Linked DNA regions of Sphingosinicella sp. BN140058. The protein of the gene in region 2 interacts with the protein of the main gene of each other region in a pairwise test. Links are inferred from orthologs where the notes say so. Each region holds a gene or a part of one and is shown on either strand. Other genes may lie near its edges. The genes, in order: rsfS and ETR14_RS18975.

Region 1 (9,605 bases), 3.5 Mb from region 2 along the record:
TCCGGCGACGAACGAGAAGATGAGCAGCATGATGGTGCGCCACAGCGCGCTGAACCCGCTGAGTGAATAGGCGCCCCGCAATTGCCGATACATGTGGAGCGGCGGCACGAACACCATTGCGATGCCGGCGATCGACTGCCCGACAGCAAGAGGGCGGATCAGCGTGAGCAGGATGAAGCCCAGGCTCATGAACGCAATGGAATATGTCACGAACACGACGTGGTCATAGGCATGGAAGGCCCGTCGGTAGCGCCGCTTGTGCAGAAAGAGCAGCCAGACGAACGGCACCGAGATCGGGATCAGCGCCCAGGAGAATTTGTACGCGTTGGACTGAAGCTTGTAGAGCAGGAGCGACGGATTCTTCTGCCACTTTTCGATCGCATGGTTGAGCCACGGAATGCCGGTGGGATCCTCATCCAGGGCATCGTTCACAGAGGCAACCGGTTCTGCCTCCCTGCGGGCACTCTCCTCCGGCGCCGCTGCAGCAGCGTCTCTCTTCTCCTCCTGATTGGCGAGACGGGTCTGAAGCTCGAACGCGTCCTGCTTTAGCTTCATTGCCATTCGCTGACCGGATATCTGCTCCTCGATCTCGGCGGTCGGGGTACCGGCTTTGCGGGCGGCGTTCAGTTCCCGCTCGAGATCCTTGAGCTTGGCCAGAGCCTGTGCCCTGTCCCGACGCTGATCGGCCGCAGCTTCGGCACGCGCCTCTGCGGAGGTTTCCGCGACGCCGCCGGTCGAGAATGGTCCGCCGAGCCAGCTTATGGCGGCGAACATCAGGAAGACCGAGAACAGGAAGAGCGCAATCGGCGAGACGAACTTTGCCCGCTCTCCGTCGATATAGCGGCGGGTGAGTTCGCCGGGCCGCCAGGCGAGCATCGGCAACGTCCGGAAGATCTTGCCTTCGAAGTGAAAGACGCCGTGCAGCAGATCGTGGCCGAAAGCCGCCATCGATCGGTGGACATGTCCGCTCTGCCCGCATTCGTAGCAGAAGTTGCCGACCAGCGGCGTCCTGCAATTCAGACAGAATTCGCCATGTCCGTGCGGCTCGCCGGCGCAGGGCTCGACCGTTCGCGCGGCCGCCAGCCCGGTCACCATCTCGCCTACGCCCTCTACCGCGCTGTCCATGTCTTTCCCCCTGTGCGGACGATGATGGCGGCAGGTACATGCTTCGTCGAGAGGCTTTGCGTGCCCTTGTCTGCGGACGACATTGCTGCGTTGCAGCCGGGCAACGCCGGCAGCGGAACCCAGGATCTTGCGACGGTGGTTCACCTCGCCCGCATCGGCATGCTATCGGCTCGCAGGTGATCAAGACAGGCCTGCTCGGCGGCTCCTTCAATCCTGCGCACCGCGGCCATCGGCGGATCAGCATGAACGCGGTCAAGGCGCTCGGGCTCGACGAAGTCTGGTGGTTGGTCTCGCCCGGCAATCCACTAAAGGACCGCAGCGGCATGGCACCGCTGCCGGTGCGCTACGCATCGGCGCTTCGCGCCTCGCGTGGGCTGCCGATCCGCACCACCGCGATCGAGCGCGAGCTCGGCACGCCTTATACCTACGATACGTTGCTGGCGCTGACCCGGCGCTATCCGAAGCGCCGGTTCATCTGGCTGATGGGAGCGGATAATCTCGTCCAGTTCCACCGCTGGAAGCATTGGCGCGAAATCGCCCGGCTCGTGCCGATTGCCGTCGTCGCGCGTCCGGGCTATGATGGACCTGCCCGGGCGGCTCGCGCCATGGGCTGGTTGCGTCGCTCCGTCCGGCCCGCAACCGAAGCCAGGGACTGGACAGGCTGGAGACCGCCGGCACTCGTGCTTCTGCAACTGCCGCTCGATCCGACTTCCGCCACCGGCATTCGCGCCGCTACTCCACACTGGCACCTATCGTCCCTATATTCGTTGAAACCCATGGCCCTGCGCGACGGCGTGACTCGCAGGCCGATCCGTTAAGGAGGCACATTGCCCGAATCCGACACGGCTCCCCCTCGCGGCGGAGCAACTGAACCGGTCGAAGCCCTGCACGATCTCGTGCTTCGATCCCTTGACGACGACCAGGCGCAGGACGTCGTCACCATCCCCTTGGGCGGGAAATCGAGCATCGCCGATCACATGGTGATCGCGTCCGGCCGCTCGACCCGTCAAGTCGCCTCGATGGCGCAGAAGCTCCAGCAGCGGATCAAGGAAGATCTCGGCCGAACCGTCCGCGTCGAAGGTCTGCCTGTGGCCGACTGGGTTCTGATCGATGCCGATGACGTGATCGTCCATCTGTTCCGCCCCGAGGTACGCAGCTTCTACAATCTCGAGCGCATGTGGGCGTTCGAAGAAACCGCCCCGGCGGCTAACGCGGCCCGCTGACCACGGCTGACGAGCGCCCGTCTGCAGCTGCCGTGACGATCAGCATGCGGCATGCGCGGCTTTCACCCAAAGGTGATCGCCGCTAGGCCGGTCGGATGCTGCTTCACATCGTCGCCCGCGGAAAGATCGGCCGCAGCCCCGAGGGCGCGCTGGTCGATCGCTATCTGAAGCGGATCGCCTGGCCGACCAAGCTGACCGAGCTGCCGGAGACGGGCGGCAAGCTGCCCCCGGCTGCCGATCACATGGTCACCATCCTTCTCGACGAGAAAGGCGAGCAGCTCGGCTCGCTGGCCTTCGCCAAGCGCCTCGAACAATGGCGCGACAACGGCAAGCGCGAGGCCCGCTTCCTGATCGGCGGCGCCGACGGCTTCGGGGATGCCGAGCGCGCCGGGGCGGACCTGCTCTTTGCATTCGGCAAGGCGACCTGGCCGCACCTCCTGGCGCGCGCCATGCTCGCCGAACAATTGTTTCGCGCCACCGCAATCCTTGCCAATCATCCTTATCACCGCGAAGGATGACGCGATGCGCCGGCGCTTTCTCTCCTCGTTGCTGATCGCCGCCGCGCTTGCCGGCGGCGGCTGGGCAGCAGCGCAGACCGGCGGCACGGCCGGTACCGGCAGTCTCGCCGCAGCCAAGGCGGAAGCGGAGCAGGCGCGGCGTCGCTCGGAGCTGCTCGAGCGGCAGGCGGCGCGCGCGACCGGAGAAGCCGCCAAGGCGCGCGCCGAGGCCGCGGCGCTTGCGGCCCGGATCGAGGCCGCGGAAGCCGACATCACGGCCGGCGAAACCCGTATCCGGCTGATCGAAGCCTTGCGCCGGGCACAGCGCGCACGGCTTGCCGAAAAGCAGGCGCCGCTGATCCGCCTCACCGCCGCGCTCCAGACGATGGCCCGGCGGCCCTCGGCACTGGCGCTGGTCCAGCCGGGATCGGTCAACGATCTCATCCGGGTGCGCTCGCTGCTCGCCTCCACCCTGCCCGTCATTCGCCGGCGCACCGCGGAGCTTCGGACCGAGGTGGAGCGCGGCAATGCGCTCCGGCGGCAGGCGAACACCGCCGTCGCGGCCCTGGCTGCCAGCCGCGAGGATCTGAAGCGGCGCCGGATCGCGCTGGCCCGTCTCGAGCAGAGCGAGCGCGCACGCTCGGAGAGCCTGCGGGCCTCGGCGCTGACCGAATCCGATCGTGCCCTCGCCTTTGGCGAGGAGGCGCGCGATCTCGCGGCCTTGGCAGGAACCCGCCAGTTCCAGGCCGAGCTTCGCCAGCGGCTCGCCCAGCTGCCCGGCCCGATTCTCCGCCCGATCGGCAGCCCGCGCGCGCCGACGCCCGCGGCGCCGGCCTACATCCTGCCCGTGCAGGGCCGCGTGGTCACCGGCCTGGGCGAGATATCGGACGCCGGCGTTCACGCCCGCGGGCTGACGATCGCCACCGCAGCCTCGGCCGAAGTCATAGCCCCCGCTCGCGGACGGGTCGCCTATGCCGGACCCTTTCGCGGCTATGGATCGATCGTGATCCTCGACCATGGGGGAGGCTGGACTACCACTCTCACCAATCTCGCCTCGGTGGCGGTGCGGCGCGGCGACACGATCGGCGCTGGTTCCGGGATCGGCCGCGCAAGCAATCGCGACCCGCAGATCGGAATCGAACTCCGCCGCAATGGTGCCCCCTTCCCGATCGCTCAGCTGATCACCATCTCGTGAGACGGGGAGCGCTTCCGCGCGTGCAGGCGTGCGGAGGGATGAAGGCGCTGTTCGTTCACGTGCCGTTGCTTTTCCGGCGCTACAAAAACCGGTAAAGCAGCGACCAATCGGAATTGCCCTGATTCCTGGTTTCGGCGGACGCGCGACGGCGCTGCCACCTGATCGGTCCGGGGTCATCAGCAGGATTCATCATGGCCAGCAATCTCTTCCGCGCCTTCGGCCTCGTCAGCGCCATCGCCATCATCCCCGCCGCGACCGCGGCCTTCGCCTCGGCCGAGGCGGACAGCATGCGCGAATTCGACGAGTTCATGAGCGTCTTCAACCGCGTTCGGGCCGATTATGTCGAGAAGGTCGACGACAAGACGCTGCTGCGCGGCGCGATCGACGGGATGCTCGCCAGCCTCGATCCGCACAGCTCCTACCTGGATCAAAAGGGCTACCAGTCGCTGATGACGACCACCGAGGGCGAGTATGGCGGCCTCGGCCTCAACGTCACGCTGGAGGACGGCGTCGTCAAGATCGTTGCCCCGATCGAGGATTCGCCGGGCTTCAAGGCCGGTCTGAAGGCGGGCGACTATATCACCCATCTGAACGGCAAGCTGATCTATGGCGGCGCGCTGGACGAAGCGGTTGACCAGATGCGCGGAGCGCCGGGCACCACGATCAAGATCACCATCCTGCGCCCCGGCCGAGACAAGCCGTTCGACGTCACCCTCACCCGCGCCAAGATCGAGCTTCCCGCGGTCAAATGGGAAGTGAAGGACCGGGTCGGGATCATCAACGTCAACACGTTCAGCCGCACGACCACGACGGAGACGCTCGCGGCGATCGCAGCGATCGACAAGTCGCTCGGCGGGCCGCCGACGGGTTACATCGTCGATCTTCGATCCAATCCGGGCGGCCTGCTCGATCAGGCGGTCGGATTGTCCGACGTGTTCCTGGAGCGCGGCGAAGTGGTTTCGCAGCGTGGGCGCCAGAAGAACGACATCGAGCGTTATTATGCGGAGCCGGGCGATGCCACACGCGGCCGGCCGATCGTGGTGCTGGTCGATTCCGGCAGCGCGTCCGCGGCCGAGATCGTTGCGGCGGCGCTTCAGGACCATCATCGCGCGATCGTGATGGGCGAGCGCAGCTTCGGCAAGGGCTCGGTGCAGACCCTGCTTCCGCTCAGCAAGGACACCGCGCTTCGGCTGACGACGGCGCGCTATTACACCCCATCGGGGCGATCGGTGCAGGAGGGCGGCATCGTTCCGGACATCGAAGTGCCGCAGCTCTCCGATCCCGACTACAAGTCCCGTCCGCGCCTGCGCGAGGCGGATCTGCGGCGCCACCTGATCAACGAAGTGAAGGTCGATGAAAGCGTCGTCCAGGATGACGGCAAGCCGGATCCGCGCTTCAGCGCAACGCCGGAGGAGCTGAAGAAGAAGGGCATCGACGACTTCCAGCTCCATTATGCGGTGCAGACGATCGCGCGTCTTGCGGGGCCGCGCACCGCCACGGCATCCGCCGCGGGAGCGGCGCCGAAGGGCGGCACGCGTTGATCGGAGCCGCCGAGGGCAAGGGCCGGTGACGAATCTCGTTCGGGCGAAGCTGCTTGCCGTCCTGGTTCCCGCTGCGCTGCTCGCCGGCGCCTACGGCTCGGAGATCTGGGGCGGGCTATACCCCTGCGAGATGTGCTGGTGGCAGCGTTACGCCCATTTCGCCGCCCTGGCCCTGGCGGTGCTCGCCTGGGCCGGCGGGCGCTTGCCCGATGGCGGGAGGGCTCTCGTTGGGCTCGCCGCCCTCGCCATCCTGACCAGCGGCGGCATCGGCGCCTATCATGCCGGGGTGGAGGCGGGCGTGTTCGAGGGCTTCACCCAGTGCACGTCGTCCGGCGGCGGCGGGTCTCCCGCCGACATGCTGAAGAGCATCCTGGAGGCGCCGCTGATCCGCTGCGATCAGGTGCAGTTCGAATTCCTCGGCATCTCGATGGCGGGGTGGAACGCGATCCTGTCGATCGGGTTCGGCTTAGTGATATTGTGGCTGAGCTTCACCAGGGCTCGGAGGAGCGCATGAGCGACACGCAGACAAGCGCCGACGTCACGATCGCGTTGCGGCCGAAATGGCGGCCGGGTGACAAGCGGCCCGACATCGACTCGATGATCCGGGTCGATCAGGCCGGAGAATATGGCGCAACTCGAATCTATGCCGGCCAGCTCGCCGTGCTCGGCCCCCATCCCGCTGCCCGCGCGATTGCGCGCATGGAGAGCCAGGAGCGGCACCATCTGCGCACGTTCGACGACATGATGATCGAGCGGGGCGTCCGGCCGACCCTGATCCAGCCGTTCTGGAACGTCGCGGGCCACGCGCTCGGCGCCGTCACCGCTTTTCTGGGCCCGAGCGCCGCGATGGCGTGCACCGCTGCCGTCGAAACGGAGATCGACAAACATTATGAGGACCAGGTGCGCAGCCTGGGCGTCGACGAGCCGGATCTGTCCGCAACCATCCGCACGTTCCAGGCCGAAGAGCTCGAGCATCGCGACACCGCGCTTGCCGCCGGTGCCGAAGACACGTTCGGCTACCCGGTCCTCTCCACTCTGATCCGCGCCGGCTGCCGCGTCGCGATCGCGCTTTCGAAAAGGATCTGACATGAAGCTTCTCCTTGCCGCCGCCGCCCTCACCGCCCTTGCGGCGCCTGCCGCCGCGCAGACGCAAGCCGCCCCGCCCGCAGCGGGAAGCGAGCGCATCAATCAGCTCATCGTCTATGGCGACGATCCCTGCCCGCAGAGCTCGGAGGAGCAGATCAACGTCTGCGCCCGCAAGCCCGAAAGCGAGCGCTATCGCATTCCCGAGGCGCTGCGCGGCGATCCCAACGATCCCGCCAATCAGGCCTGGGCGAGCAAGGCGACCGAACTGCAATATGTCGGCCGCTCCGGCATCGGCAGCTGCTCGACGGTCGGTCCCGGCGGCATGATCGGCTGCTTCAACGACATCGTCCGCCAGGCCCGGGCCGAGCGTGCCGGCCGGGACGAGGTCAATTGGAACCGGCTGATCGAGGAGGCTCGCCAGGAACGGCTTGGGCGGATCGACGCCGAAGCGGCGGCTGTGGAAGCGGAACAGAACCCGCCCAAGTAGGGCCGGCACGCCGGAACAAAGCACCGGACCGAGCCTTCTGTTCGCAAGACTTGAACAGGAGGCCATCATGAAAGCCGCCCTTGCGACATTGGTCATCGCCGGCTCCACCTTGCTTTCCGCCGCGCCGGCGACGGCGCAAACCGCACCTTCGACGGCGGAGCGGATCCGCCGCGTGGTCGTCTACGGCAACGAGCGCTGTCCGCGCGGCAGCGACGGCGAAGTGGTGATCTGCGCGCGCCGCCCGAGCGGCGAGCGTTATCGCATACCGGAACAGTTCCGCGACGACGCCACCGCCGACGATCCGGCCAGCACGAGCTGGGCTGCCCAGGCCGAGAGCCTGGAATTCCTTGGGCGCACCGGCATTCAAAGCTGCTCGACGGTCGGCCCCGGCGGGGCGAGCGGCTGTCAGATGCAGCTGATCAACAGCGCGCGCGCAGAGCGTCAGGCCGGAACCGCACAGCCGCGCTAACCTGCGCTCATCCCTTCTCGGCAGCGATCCAGGCATCGACTTGCGCCTCAAGGACGTCGAGCGGGACCGATCCCTGCAGCAGAACGGCATCGTGGAAGCGCCGCAGATCGAATTTCGGGCCGAGCGCGGTCTCGGCCCGCTTGCGCAGCTCGCGGATCTTGAGCTCGCCGATCTTGTAGCCGAGCGCCTGTCCCGGCCAGCTGATGTAGCGATTGACCTCCGCATCGATGTTCGCAGCGGAGAGCGCCGTATTCTCGCGCATGTAGGCGACCGCCCGTGCCTTGTCCCAGCCCTTGGCGTGAATGCCGGTATCGACCACCAGGCGCGCGGCCCGCCACGCCTGGTAGGAGAGCTGGCCCATCTTCCTGGCGGGCGTGTCGTAGAGACCCATCTCCTCGCCGAGGCTCTCCGCATACAGCCCCCAACCCTCGGTGAAGGCGGTGAAGAAGGTGAAGTGGCGCCGGAAGGGCGGCAGATCGATCTCCTGCTGGAGCGCGATCTGGTGGTGATGGCCGGGCACGGCTTCGTGGAGCGTCAGCGCCGGTATTTCCCAAAACGGGCGTTGATCAAGCTTCGAGGTGTTGACGTAATAGGTGCCGGCGAGGCCGCTCTCCGGAGCGCCCTGGCCGTAATAAGCGGTGGTCGTGCCTTCCGCGGTTTCCGGCGGGATCTCGCGAATGCCGTAAGGGAGGCGTGGCAGCGTCCGGAACAAGCCCGGCATCTTGCCGTCGATCGTCTTTGCGACACGGGCACTCGCCCGGAGCAGCTCTTCCGGGCTTTTGGCATAATGCGCGGGATTCGTGCGAAGGTCCTCGATGAACGCAGCCCTTGAAGCGAAACCGGCTTCCTTCGCGACTTTCTCCATCTCGGCGTTGATGCGTGCCGATTCGCGGAGGCCGATCGCATGAATCTGGTCCGGCGTCAGGCTGGTGGTCGTCTCCTGCCGCACCCGGAACGCATAATAGTCCCGGCCGCCGGGCTGCGCCGAGATGCTGTCGGACTTGGCACATTTGGGCGCGTAACTGGCCCGGTAGAAAGCGGCGTGCTTCGCATAAGCTGGGTTGAGAACGTCGCGGATGACACGCTGCGCGCGACTCTGCAGCGCCTGCCACTCGGCCTCGCTTGCATCGGCGGGGCGCGCGCCCGCAAACGGCTCGTAGAAGCGCGACTGGGCCGGATCCTCCGCAATCACCCCGGTGATCGACTTCTCGGAGTTGCCGAGCACCGAGCAGGGCAACACGTAGCCGCCGCGCACCGCCTGCGCCGTGATCTTCAGCGCTTCGTCGTTCATCGCCGGATAGAGTTCGAGGCGCTTCAGGTAGCTTTCGTAATCGGCCTTGGTGCGGAACGGCAGCCCGCTGGCGAGACCGGCGAAGTTCTGATGCCAGCCGGCATAGGTGGTGAACAGCATCTGTCGCTGTCCGAACCGGTTCGCTTCGATGCTTTCGGCAAGCGCGCGTCTCAGGATTGCGCGGCTGGTGCGCTCGCCGGGCGTCAGGCCGGCCTCCCCGATCGCGTCGAGCCGCTTGAGGAAAACCTGCGCCTCGGCCGCGCGGCGATCCGCGGCCGCGAGGCTGAGATCTTCGATCCTGTCGTCGTAATCGCGGACGCCGAGCGACGTCGCATAAGTCGGGCTCTCGCGCAGCAGCCAGGCATAATGATCATCGAGCAACTGGCGGAAGTCATCGGACGGCGTAGCCGCGACCGGGGCCGCCGAAGCCAGGGCTGCGGCAAGGAAGAGTGCGGCGAAACGAGGCATTCAGTGTCTCCGGCCAGTGCGCGTTCGCACTTCTAGCCAGATGCCCACGGCTTGCGGAAGCGAAACGTTCCGGCGGATCGCCCGTTGCCTTCCCGCACCATCATGGGAGACAGCAAGATGAGCGACAACGTCTACAAGATCGTCGAAATCGTCGGCAGCTCGCCGACCGGGATCGAGGACGCGATCGAGAAGGCGATCGCGCGCGCGGCATCGACCTTGCGCG
Region 2 (9,732 bases):
GGCACGGCGCCCCAACGGATATGCATCTGACTTCCCCCAGATCCGCGCCGAGGACCGGCGCGTGGTGAGGGACGTCAATTAGGCCGCCCCACCGTTGGGGTTCGAGATCGGAAGCCGCCCATCTCCATAGTATTTGCATAGTGATTTGGCGCTGCGGCCGGAGATCGCCCTCTTGAGCTTTGCCGGGCTTCGCCTAAGCTGGCGGCCTTCCGGGGGCGGGACAGAGTGGCAATCGATCTTAGAGCGGTGGAGCAGCTTGCGACCGATCAGGCGTCGCTGAAGGCTGCTGCCGGGCTCGCCAAAGCCGGCAAATGGTCCGCCGTGGGGGCGAGCTCCGACGGTGCCCTGATCTGGGGCCAGTGCGCCGGATCGGGCGCGAACCCCTATCGGGTGATGGCGGACCTGCGCGATCTCGGCAACAAATGCACGTGCCCGTCGCGCAAATTCCCGTGCAAGCATGTGCTTGCCCTGCTGTGGCTGAACGCCGAGAGGATCGTACCCTTCGCGGAGACGGAGACGCCCGATTGGGTCAGCGATTGGCTGGGCCGTCGGCGTGGCGGCGGTGCGGGCCGGCACGCCACCGGCGAGCCGAGCGCCCCGAAGGACCTTGAAGCGGCCCGCGCTCCCAAAGCAGAGATGGCGGATCCGCAAGCCGCTGTCCGACGAGAGGCCGCAGCCGCCAAGCGTACGGAAGAGACGCAGCAGGCGATCCTCGATGCGCTCGACGCACTCGAACAATGGATCGGCGACCAACTGCGCCTCGGGCTCGGCGCCTTCATCGACGATGCCACTGCGCGGTGCCGGCGGATCGCCGCGCGAATGGTCGACGGCAAGGCGGCCGCCCTGGCAGGGCGTCTGGACGAGCTGCCGGCGCGCCTGCTCGCCTTGCCGATGGGCGAGCGGGTGCGGGGCGCCGTGGTGGAGCTCGGCAAGCTGGTGCTGCTCGCGCGGGCGTTCCGGGCGCGACCGCGGGACCCGGAGATCCGCCGGGCGGTCGCCACCACCGAGCCGCGCGAGACGCTGCTCGCGGACCCGGCTGCGATGCGGGTGACGAGCACTTGGGAAGTGCTCGCCGAGCTCGTCGAAACGCGCCGCGATGGCCTGGTGTCGCAGGCCACCTGGCTCCTCAATCTCGAGACTGGCGGCCCCGCATTTGCGATGCTGCTCGATTTTCATCCGGCCACGGCAGGCCGGCGTGCCTCTGTGTTCACGCCCGGCGAACGCTTCGCAGGCGAGCTCGTTTTCTATCCCGCCGCTCTCCCGGTGCGTGCCATTCTGCTCGGCCGCACACCCGGACCCGCCGAGGCCGCGGCGGCACCTTGGCCACGCCCGATCGACGAGATCGGCCCGCAGCTTATGGCGCCGCTGCTCGACCAGCCCTGGGCGATCGAGTCTCCCGTCCTGCTTCCGGCCGGACGTCTTGCGGCCGATGCTGCCGGAGCGCTCTGGTGGCGGGCTGCGGACGGCACGACCCTGCCGCTGGCGGATGCGGTGCCGCGTCCGTTGCTCGGCACCGCTTTGGACGCCGCCGCGGCGCTCTGGTCGAACGGTCGCCTGACCCTGCTCGCGGCGGCGACGCCGTGGGGGAGGCTCGGCGCACGTGATTGATGTCACCCAGCAGGCGCTCGGACCGGTGCTCACCCGGTGGACGACAGGCGGTGCGGCCACGGCCTCTGCGCCGGACGAGCTCCGCGAGGCGATCCTCGCCAGCGGTGCCGAGCCGGAGCTCGCCTTGCTGGCGCTTGCCGGCCAGTTGCTCGGGGCGCTGACCGTGGCGGAGCCGGCGTCCGACCTCACCTGTCTGCCCGATCTGCCCAGGCCTTCGCTGCCGCCGATCGCGGAAGCGCTGCGGCCCCTCGCCCGCCGGCTGCTGATCAACCAGCGCCACGACGGGCAGTGGCGCCAACTGCTCGACTTCCTTGCCACCCGAGGGTGGACGATGCACCCGGGCGATTGGATGCCGGGCGCGAACGACGAGGACGTTCCGGACGTTTATGCCGGCTGGCGCGACTGGGCCGCTCTGGCGGGCGGGAGCGATGCCGGGCGACGCTCCGGCCAACCTTTGTCAGAGGAGAGTTGGCAGGATTACGGCCCCGCCGGTCGCGCCGCGGCGCTGCACGCTCTGCGACGGAGCGATCCGGACGCCGCACGCGCTCTGCTCGTCTCCCGGCTGGCCGGCGAGCCCGCGGACTCGCGACTGCGGCTGGTGGCCGTGCTGGGCCAGCGTCTCTCGCTCGATGATCAGCCGTTGCTCGAAAACCTGCTCGGCGATCGCGCGCCGAAAGTGAAGGCACTCGCCGCCTCCCTGCTGGCGCGTCTCGGTGCCCGCGGCGACGCCGGCGAAGAGGCAGCTGAGCTTGCCGATTTCTTCAGCATCGAGACCAAGGGCTTTCTGCGCCGGGCCAAAGTGCTCGCACCCCGAGCGCTCAAAACAGCCGCGCAGCGGCAACGCCGCCACGAATTGCTCGCACGAATCGACTTCCCGTCCTTCGCCGCCGCGCTCGGCGCAGAGCCGGACGGGTTGCTGGCGCTGTGGCAATGGGGCTTGGACGAACAGGCCGACAACGGCTTCGCGACGATGATCGCCGGCTCGGCATCGGATGCGATTGTCGACGCCGTCTGCACCGTCCTCAGCGAGAATCCCGCCACGCACCATGGCAGCCTCGTCGCATTGCTGCCGCGGCTTTCACCGGCCGCCCGCGGCGCAGTGGCCGGGCGGTTCCTCACGGCGCGCGGCGGCAGCTTCGCGGCCGCGGCAGCGCTCGGCGCCGGCGCCTGCCGAATCGACGATCCTCTGCGCACGCCAGCCGGCGCGGCCCTGCTCGGGCAGATCGCCAGCGAGGATTCCGGCACGCGCGCTGCCGCCGCGGCCGAGCTGCACGCATTGGGCCTGGTCGCCTCGCGCGCCGCGGCGCAGCATGCCCTGGAGAGGCTTACGCGCGCGGGCATGCTTTCCGCCGACCCGACACTCGACATGGTACGGCTCAATGCCGGGCTCGACGACAATGGAGTGACCGAATGACCGACAAATTGCGGCAACCCGCCGAAGAACAATATCGGGCGGAACTCGCCGCATTGGCGGCCGGCGACGACGGGCGAAAGCCGGCCGGATGGGCATTGTCGCCGCGGTCCGTCGTCGCCTATCTGATGGGCGGCACCGCGCCGGACGGCAGCCCCGTCTCGCCGAAATTTGTCGGCGATCGCCGGCTGATCGAAACCGCGGTGGCGACCCTTGCGACCGATCGCGCGCTGTTGCTGCTCGGCGTTCCCGGCACCGCAAAGTCCTGGGTCTCGGAGCATCTCGCCGCCGCCATCGCCGGCGACTCGACCTTGGTCGTGCAATGCACCGCCGGGACCGACGAGAACCAGATCCGCTATGGCTGGAACTACGCCCGATTGCTCGCGCACGGCCCGAGCCGGGAGGCGCTGGTGCCGACGCCGCTGATGCGGGCGATGGAGACCGGGAAGCTCTGCCGCCTCGAGGAATTGAGCCGGATGGGCAGCGACGTGCAGGACACGCTGATCACCGTCCTGTCCGAGAAGATGATGCCGATCCCGGAGCTTAACACCTCGGTCTATGCCGAGCGCGGCTTCAACATCATCGCCACCGCCAACAACCGCGACAAAGGCGTCAACGAACTCTCCTCGGCGCTGAAGCGCCGGTTCAACGTCGTCGTTCTGCCGCTGCCCGACAGCGCCGCCGAGGAGGTGGCGATCATCGTCAAACGGGTCGGTGAGATGGCCGCCAACCTCGATCTTCCAGCCCCAAGGAACGTCGCCGACGAAGTCGCCCGCGTGGTGTCGATCTTCCGCGAACTGCGCTCCGGTTCTACCGAGGACGGCAAGATCGCGCTGAAGACACCGTCCGGAGGCCTCTCCACCGCGGAAGCGATCGGGGTCATGGTCGGCGGCATCAGCGAGGCCGTTTTCTTCAACGACGGCCTTCTCACGCCGGATACGCTGGCGAGCAACATGATCGGGGCGGTGATCAAGGATCCGGTGCAGGACCGCGCCGTGCTCGGCGAATATCTCGAGACGGTGCTGAAGAAACGGCGCGGCTTCGAAGGCTATTATGCGTCACTGACCGACCGCATCTGATCGAGATGGCGGCATCTGTCTCCCTGTTCGGAATCCGCCACCACGGGCCCGGCTCCGCCAGGCGCCTGGTGGAGGCGCTCGACGCGCTTCAACCCACGGCAGTTCTGATCGAGGGGCCGAGCGATGCCTCCGATCTCTTGCCCCTGCTCGCCGATCCGGAGATGGTGCTGCCGGTGTCGCTGCTGGCTTATGCCGAGGACGATCCCGCCAACGCGACCTTCTTCCCGTTCGCGGACTATTCGCCCGAATATCAGGCCGTGCTCTGGGCGGTGCGCAACGGAGCGCTTCTGCGCTTCATCGATCTTCCGGCGACCGACCGCCTGGCACGACGCGCGGCGCTGGCGCCGGGCGAGGAGGAGGAGGAGGAGGAGGAAGCGCGGCTCACCGCACGCGATGAGGATCCGATCAGCCGAGACCCGATCGGGATCCTGGCGGAGGCGGCCGGCTATGCCGACGGCGAATCCTGGTGGTCGGACGTGATCGAGGAGAATCCGCATCCGGGGCCGGTCTTCGGCGCAGTCGCCGATGCGATGTCCGCCCTGCGGGCGGAAACGCAGGGGATCGCCGCGGACGAAGCGGCGCGCGAGGCCCATATGCGTCTCGAAATCGCCCGCGCGACCAAGGAGACGGACGGTCCGGTGGCCGTGGTCTGCGGCGCCTGGCATGTTCCGGCGCTCGCCGAAAAGCGCAGCCAGGCAGACGACAGGGCGCTGCTGAGGGGGCGACCCAAGACGAAGGTGAAGGCAACATGGGCGCCGTGGACGACGCCGCGCCTCGCCCGCGCCAGCGGCTATGGCGCCGGCGTGGCTGCTCCGGGCTGGTGCGCACACCTCTGGCAGACTCGGGCGACTTCGGACGGCGACACCGAGTGGCTCACCCGTATTGCTGGCCTGCTGCGCGACAAGGGGCATTTCGTCTCGACGGCGTCGGTGATCGAAGCGCAGCGGCTGGCAGTCGGCCTCGCCGCCCTGCGCGAGCGCCCTTCCCCCGGTTTCGATGAGCTGCGCGAGGCGGCGATCTCCTGCCTCTGTTTCGGCAATCCCGTCATCTGGGACGAGATCGCGCCGGAGCTGCTGGTCGGCACGGGCGTGGGCGCGATCCCGTCCGCAGCCCCGCTGGCGCCTTTGCTCGAGGATCTGCAGCGGCAGCAGAAGACGACCCGGCTCAAGCCGGAAGCGCTCGAGCGCAATCTGTCGGTCGATCTGCGCAGCGACAGCGGACTGGCACGATCGACCCTGCTCCATCGCCTCAACGTGCTTGATGTACCCTGGGGACGGCTCGCCGATGCCGGTCGCAGCCGCGGCACCTTCCGTGAAAACTGGACGCTCTGCTGGCAGCCCGAATTCTCGGTCCGGCTGATCGAACATCTCGTCTACGGCTCGACCATCGCCGAAGCCGCGTCGGCCCGGATCGTCGAACGGATCGCGGCGGAGCCCGAACTGGACCGCCTCGCCGCCCTGGTCCGCGAGGCGATGATTGCCGATCTGCCGCGGGCGGTCGGCAGCGGCATTGCGGCGCTCGAGCACAAGGCTGCGCTTACCAGCGATTGTCGGGCTTTGTTGGCGGCGCTGCCCTCGATGGCCGACATCCTGCGCTATGGAGAAGCGCGTGCGGGGCCGGCCGAGCACCTCGCCTTGCTGATGCCGCGGATGGTGATCGAGGCCGCACTGGCGCTGCCTTATGCGGTGCGCAACCTCGACCCCGAAGCGGCCGAAGCGATGCGGGACGCCATTCTCGATGCCGACCGCGCCATCGCCCTTGCCGAGCTCGCCGGCGACGTGGTCGAGAGCTGGTATGCCGGGCTCGAACGCCTGCTCGGCGACGACCAGGCGACCCGGCTCGTCGCCGGCATCGCGGCGCGCCTGCTCTACGAGGCGGAGCGGCTCGCCGCCGGAGACGCAATCATACTGCTCGGCCGCATGCTCTCGCCTGGAACCCCGATCCGCGAGGCAGCGGGATTTTTCGAAGGCTTTCTCTCCGGTGCGGGCCAGCGCTTGATCCATGACGAAGGGCTGCGCGGCGCGGTCGATCAGTGGCTGCTCGGCCTTGATGAAGATTCGTTCGTCGCCAATCTGCCGCTGTTCCGAAGAGTCTTCTCGGCGCTCGATCGCATGGAGCGGCGGCGGCTGATGGATGCCTTGCTCGCGCGCGGTGGCCGCCCCGGCGGCGGCTATCGCTTGCTGCCCGGTGCGGCGGCCGCGTGGCCGGCCCATGTCGCCCGCGTAACGGACTTGCTGCAAGCGGGAGCCCGGACATGAGCGAGGACTCCATCGAAGAACGCGCACGCCGCTGGACGCTGGCTTTGGGCGTCGGCGACGAGGGCGACGAGGCCGCCGGCTTGTCGCCCGCCGACCAGCGCATGTCGGCAGCGCTGTCTGCGCTCTACGGCGACGGAGACGGCGAAAAGAAGGGGCGTGGCGGGCTCGGCGCGTCGGCGCCGAGGGTGGCGAAGTGGCTGGGCGACATTCGCGAATTCTTCCCCGCCCCGGTCGTCCAGGTGATTCAGAAGGATGCGTTCGAGCGCAAGGGCCTTCGGCAGATGCTGCTCGAGCCCGAATTGCTCGCCACGATCGAGGCAAACGTCAACCTGGTCGCGGATCTGGTCGCGCTGCGCGGTGCGATGCCCGACAAGACCAAGGAGACCGCGCGAACGGTGATCGCGAAAGTCGTCGCCCAGTTGATGGAACGGCTGGAACGGCGCACTGCGGATGCCATACGCGGCGCGCTCGATCGCTCGCGGCGGACGCGCCGACCGCGCTTCGGGGACATCGACTGACCGCGCACCATCCACAAGAACCTGCGCCATTATCAGGCCGAGCACCGCACCATCGTGCCGGAAAATCTGGTGGGCTTCCTTCGCCAGCAGCGCCGGATCGTCGATCTCGACGAGGTCGTCCTCTGCGTCGATCAATCGGGCTCGATGGCGAGTTCGGTCGTCTACGCATCGATCTTCGCGGCGGTGATGGCGTCGCTCCCGGTGGTCGCGACCAAGCTGGTCTGCTTCGACACGGCCATCGTCGATCTGACCGAGGAACTCGCCGACCCGGTCGAGGTCTTGTTCGGCGTCCAGCTCGGCGGCGGCACCGACATCGACCGTGCGATCGCCTATTGCGAGAGCCGGATCGAGCGGCCGGCGAAAGCCCACCTGATCCTGATCTCGGACATGTACGAGGGCGGCGACGCCGCCTCGCTCGTCGACCGCCTCACCCGCCTGACCGTTGCCGGTGTCAACGTCATCGTGCTGCTCGCCCTGACGGACACCGGCCGCCCATCCTACGATCCGCAGCTCTCCGCCCGCGTCGCCGCGCTCGGCATTCCGGTCTTTGCCTGCACGCCGGACCAGTTTCCGGACCTGATGGCAACGGCGCTCCGCCGCGAGGACGTGCATCTCTGGGCCGCCGAGCGGGACATCAAGGTCATCCGCGCCGACGCATAGATCCGCAGAAAGCCAAGCGGTGCTGGGACCGGCGATCAGGCGATCTCCGGCCCGAGCGCACCGCCGAGGCTGCCCTCGCCGACGGACGCAGCGGGTTCTGCGGCGACATCGCGGGCGCGCAGGAGATCGCCGACCAGCCAGACCGCGCCCATCATCGCCAGGCTGATGCCGAGCCCCGCCCAGCGCAGCCACTGATCCGGATGGGTGATCGCGCCCGGCAGCCAGCACAAGGCGGCGAAGCCCAGATACATCAGGCCGGCGAGCCGCGTCGCCGGGATGGCGAGACGATTGGCGAACAAGGCTGCGGCGACGGCAAGGTGGCAGAGGCCGGTGAAGCCCGCCCAGAAACGGCCGCTGCCCGGCAGCCATTCGGGCACCATCCCCGCCGTCCCGTCGATGGCGATGAAGTGGGCGAGGCCGAAGACGACCGAGCAGACACCGTAGACGATCCGAACGGCGACGAGCCTGGATCGGGCAGGCGCATGCGCCGACGTCCGCATCCAGATCGTCGCCGCACCGACTGCAACCGCCAGGTTCTCGCAGACGCCGAGCCAGATCGTGCCGGGCTGCTCAGCAATATTGGCGAGAAAGGCGGCGACATAGGCAAGGAAGAGCAGGATCTGGATCATCGCGGCGGCCCGCATCGTCCGCCGAAACAGCAGGCCGGCGCCCGACAGCACCAGCAGCCCCGCCGAGAGGAAGGCGAGCGGCTGTCGCAGCGGCAGGCTTTCCGGGACCGGCTGCCAGAAGATCGCGAAATCCCGCTGCAGAAAGCATGCGACACCGTAGAAGATGGTCGCGATGCCGAGGATCCAATGGCCTAGCTCACGCTGCTCGGCAGCACGAATCCGCTGTTCAAACCGCATCGACACTCTCCTGGCATGACATGGGGGAGCGCTCGGCGCCCCGCGCTGAGCGGCCAGAAAGGCCGACGATCGGACGGCAAGTCGAATAAGGAAAAGCTGAAGATGTTCTGAAGCGCGCGTCCCGGGCGGCCGGGCCTTGCAACGCAGGCGCGGCTGCGGTCTCTTGCCGGGACCGGATCAGGGAGACGATTCTTGTCAGACGCGGGAACCGCCGAGGTCGACTGCAGGATCGGCGAGTGGACCTTCTCGCCGGCCTCGAACGCGCTGCGGCGGGGCGAGGAGCGGCGGCGGCTGGAACATCGGGCGGCACGCACGCTCGAACTGCTTTGCCGCCGCCGCGGCGATGTCGTCTCGCAGGACGAAATCCTGGCCGAAGTCTGGAACGGCCGTGCCATAAGCGCGAACAGCGTGCCGGTCGTGCTCAAGGACATTCGCAAGGCACTCGGCGACGACGCTCGCGAGCCGCGCTTCATCGAGACGGTGGCGAAGCGCGGCTATCGCCTGTTGCCGGAGGTCGCCACCGCGCAGCCACAAGCATCCGAAACCCCGACCCTGTCCCGCGCACGGCCGCAGCGACGCATTCTCCTCCCGGCGACTGTGCTCGCGGCGGTGCTGATCCTTGCGGCGATGGCGTTCTGGGCCATTTCGCGCTCCGGGCCGGCGGCGACCCCGCTGATCGTCAAGGCCGCCGAGGACGCGACGGGTACGCCACGCTATCGGCCGCTAGCGCGGGCCTGCGACGAGCTCGTCATGGCCAGCGCCCAGCGGATGCGCGGCGTCCAGGTGTTTCGCGGGGGCGAGAATCGCCCGGGTGCCGTCACCCTGCGAACCCGCCTCATCCTGTGGAACGGTGCACCGATGGTGATGATGTCGGCACAGGATGCAAACGGCGCGGTGCTCTGGACCGGCATGACCTCGGGGGTCGAAAGCCGGATCCCACCCGAAATCGGGCGGGCGATGCAGGGCCTGGAAGCGAAGCTCGGGACGCAGGCCGGCGGAGCTGCCGCTGGCGCGCGGGGTTGAACGAACGCACTGAGCGCATTCGCGTTGTCGACCCTTTTCTTTCCTGTTACGTTCCCGGTTCAGCAAGAGGAATGCCGATGCGATTCGGAGCTCTCTGCGTCATGGCCGCCCTGTATCTCGGCGCCGGATCCGCCAATTCTGCACCGCCGAAAAGGGACGCGAACAAGCCGCCGATGCTGGTGCGGCTGCCGGCGCCGCCGCCGAAAGTACCGGCGGCGTTCAACGAGAGGATCTTGGCGACGATCGGCGATTGGCAGGTCGGCGAGTTTCAGCGCTTCGCCAGCGCCTTCACTTCCGATCACAGCGGCT

Evidence for each region.
Region 1: the proteins of ETR14_RS18975 (region 2) and rsfS interact in binary tests that used the Escherichia coli proteins (3 or more experiments, as listed by UniProt). The link is inferred for Sphingosinicella sp. BN140058 from one-to-one orthologs.

Annotation. Positions count from the first base shown.
Region 1 is NZ_CP035501.1:710,512-720,116, forward strand. The notes cover bases 778-3,650. They hold rsfS (ribosome silencing factor), read left to right. Parts: upstream 778-1,952; coding sequence 1,953-2,348; downstream 2,349-3,650. Other genes in these bases: ETR14_RS03235 (DUF3667 domain-containing protein), read right to left, coding at 778-1,125; ETR14_RS03240 (nicotinate-nucleotide adenylyltransferase), read left to right, coding at 1,302-1,943; ETR14_RS03250 (23S rRNA (pseudouridine(1915)-N(3))-methyltransferase RlmH), read left to right, coding at 2,444-2,866; ETR14_RS03255 (murein hydrolase activator EnvC), read left to right, coding at 2,871-3,650. In the rest of the region: more of ETR14_RS03235, read right to left, coding at 1-777; more of ETR14_RS03255, read left to right, coding at 3,651-4,040; ETR14_RS03260 (S41 family peptidase), read left to right, coding at 4,232-5,581; ETR14_RS03265 (disulfide bond formation protein B), read left to right, coding at 5,607-6,095; ETR14_RS03270 (demethoxyubiquinone hydroxylase family protein), read left to right, coding at 6,092-6,667; ETR14_RS03275 (hypothetical protein), read left to right, coding at 6,669-7,154; ETR14_RS03280 (hypothetical protein), read left to right, coding at 7,222-7,623; ETR14_RS03285 (DUF885 family protein), read right to left, coding at 7,631-9,382; ETR14_RS03290 (dodecin), read left to right, coding at 9,500-9,605. UniProt on the Escherichia coli protein: Functions as a ribosomal silencing factor. Interacts with ribosomal protein uL14 (rplN), blocking formation of intersubunit bridge B8.
Region 2 is NZ_CP035501.1:4,218,708-4,228,439, reverse strand. Bases 2,059-5,058 are described here. They hold ETR14_RS18975 (AAA family ATPase), read left to right. Parts: upstream 2,059-3,018; coding sequence 3,019-4,098; downstream 4,099-5,058. Other genes in these bases: ETR14_RS18970 (DUF5682 family protein), read left to right, coding at 4,104-5,058; ETR14_RS18980 (DUF5691 domain-containing protein), read left to right, coding at 2,059-3,022. Also shown: ETR14_RS18990 (TorF family putative porin), read right to left, coding at 1-26; ETR14_RS18985 (SWIM zinc finger family protein), read left to right, coding at 226-1,608; more of ETR14_RS18980, read left to right, coding at 1,601-2,058; more of ETR14_RS18970, read left to right, coding at 5,059-6,356; ETR14_RS28950 (hypothetical protein), read left to right, coding at 6,353-6,874; ETR14_RS28945 (VWA domain-containing protein), read left to right, coding at 6,929-7,534; ETR14_RS18960 (hypothetical protein), read right to left, coding at 7,570-8,400; ETR14_RS18955 (winged helix-turn-helix domain-containing protein), read left to right, coding at 8,593-9,423; ETR14_RS18950 (hypothetical protein), read left to right, coding at 9,501-9,732.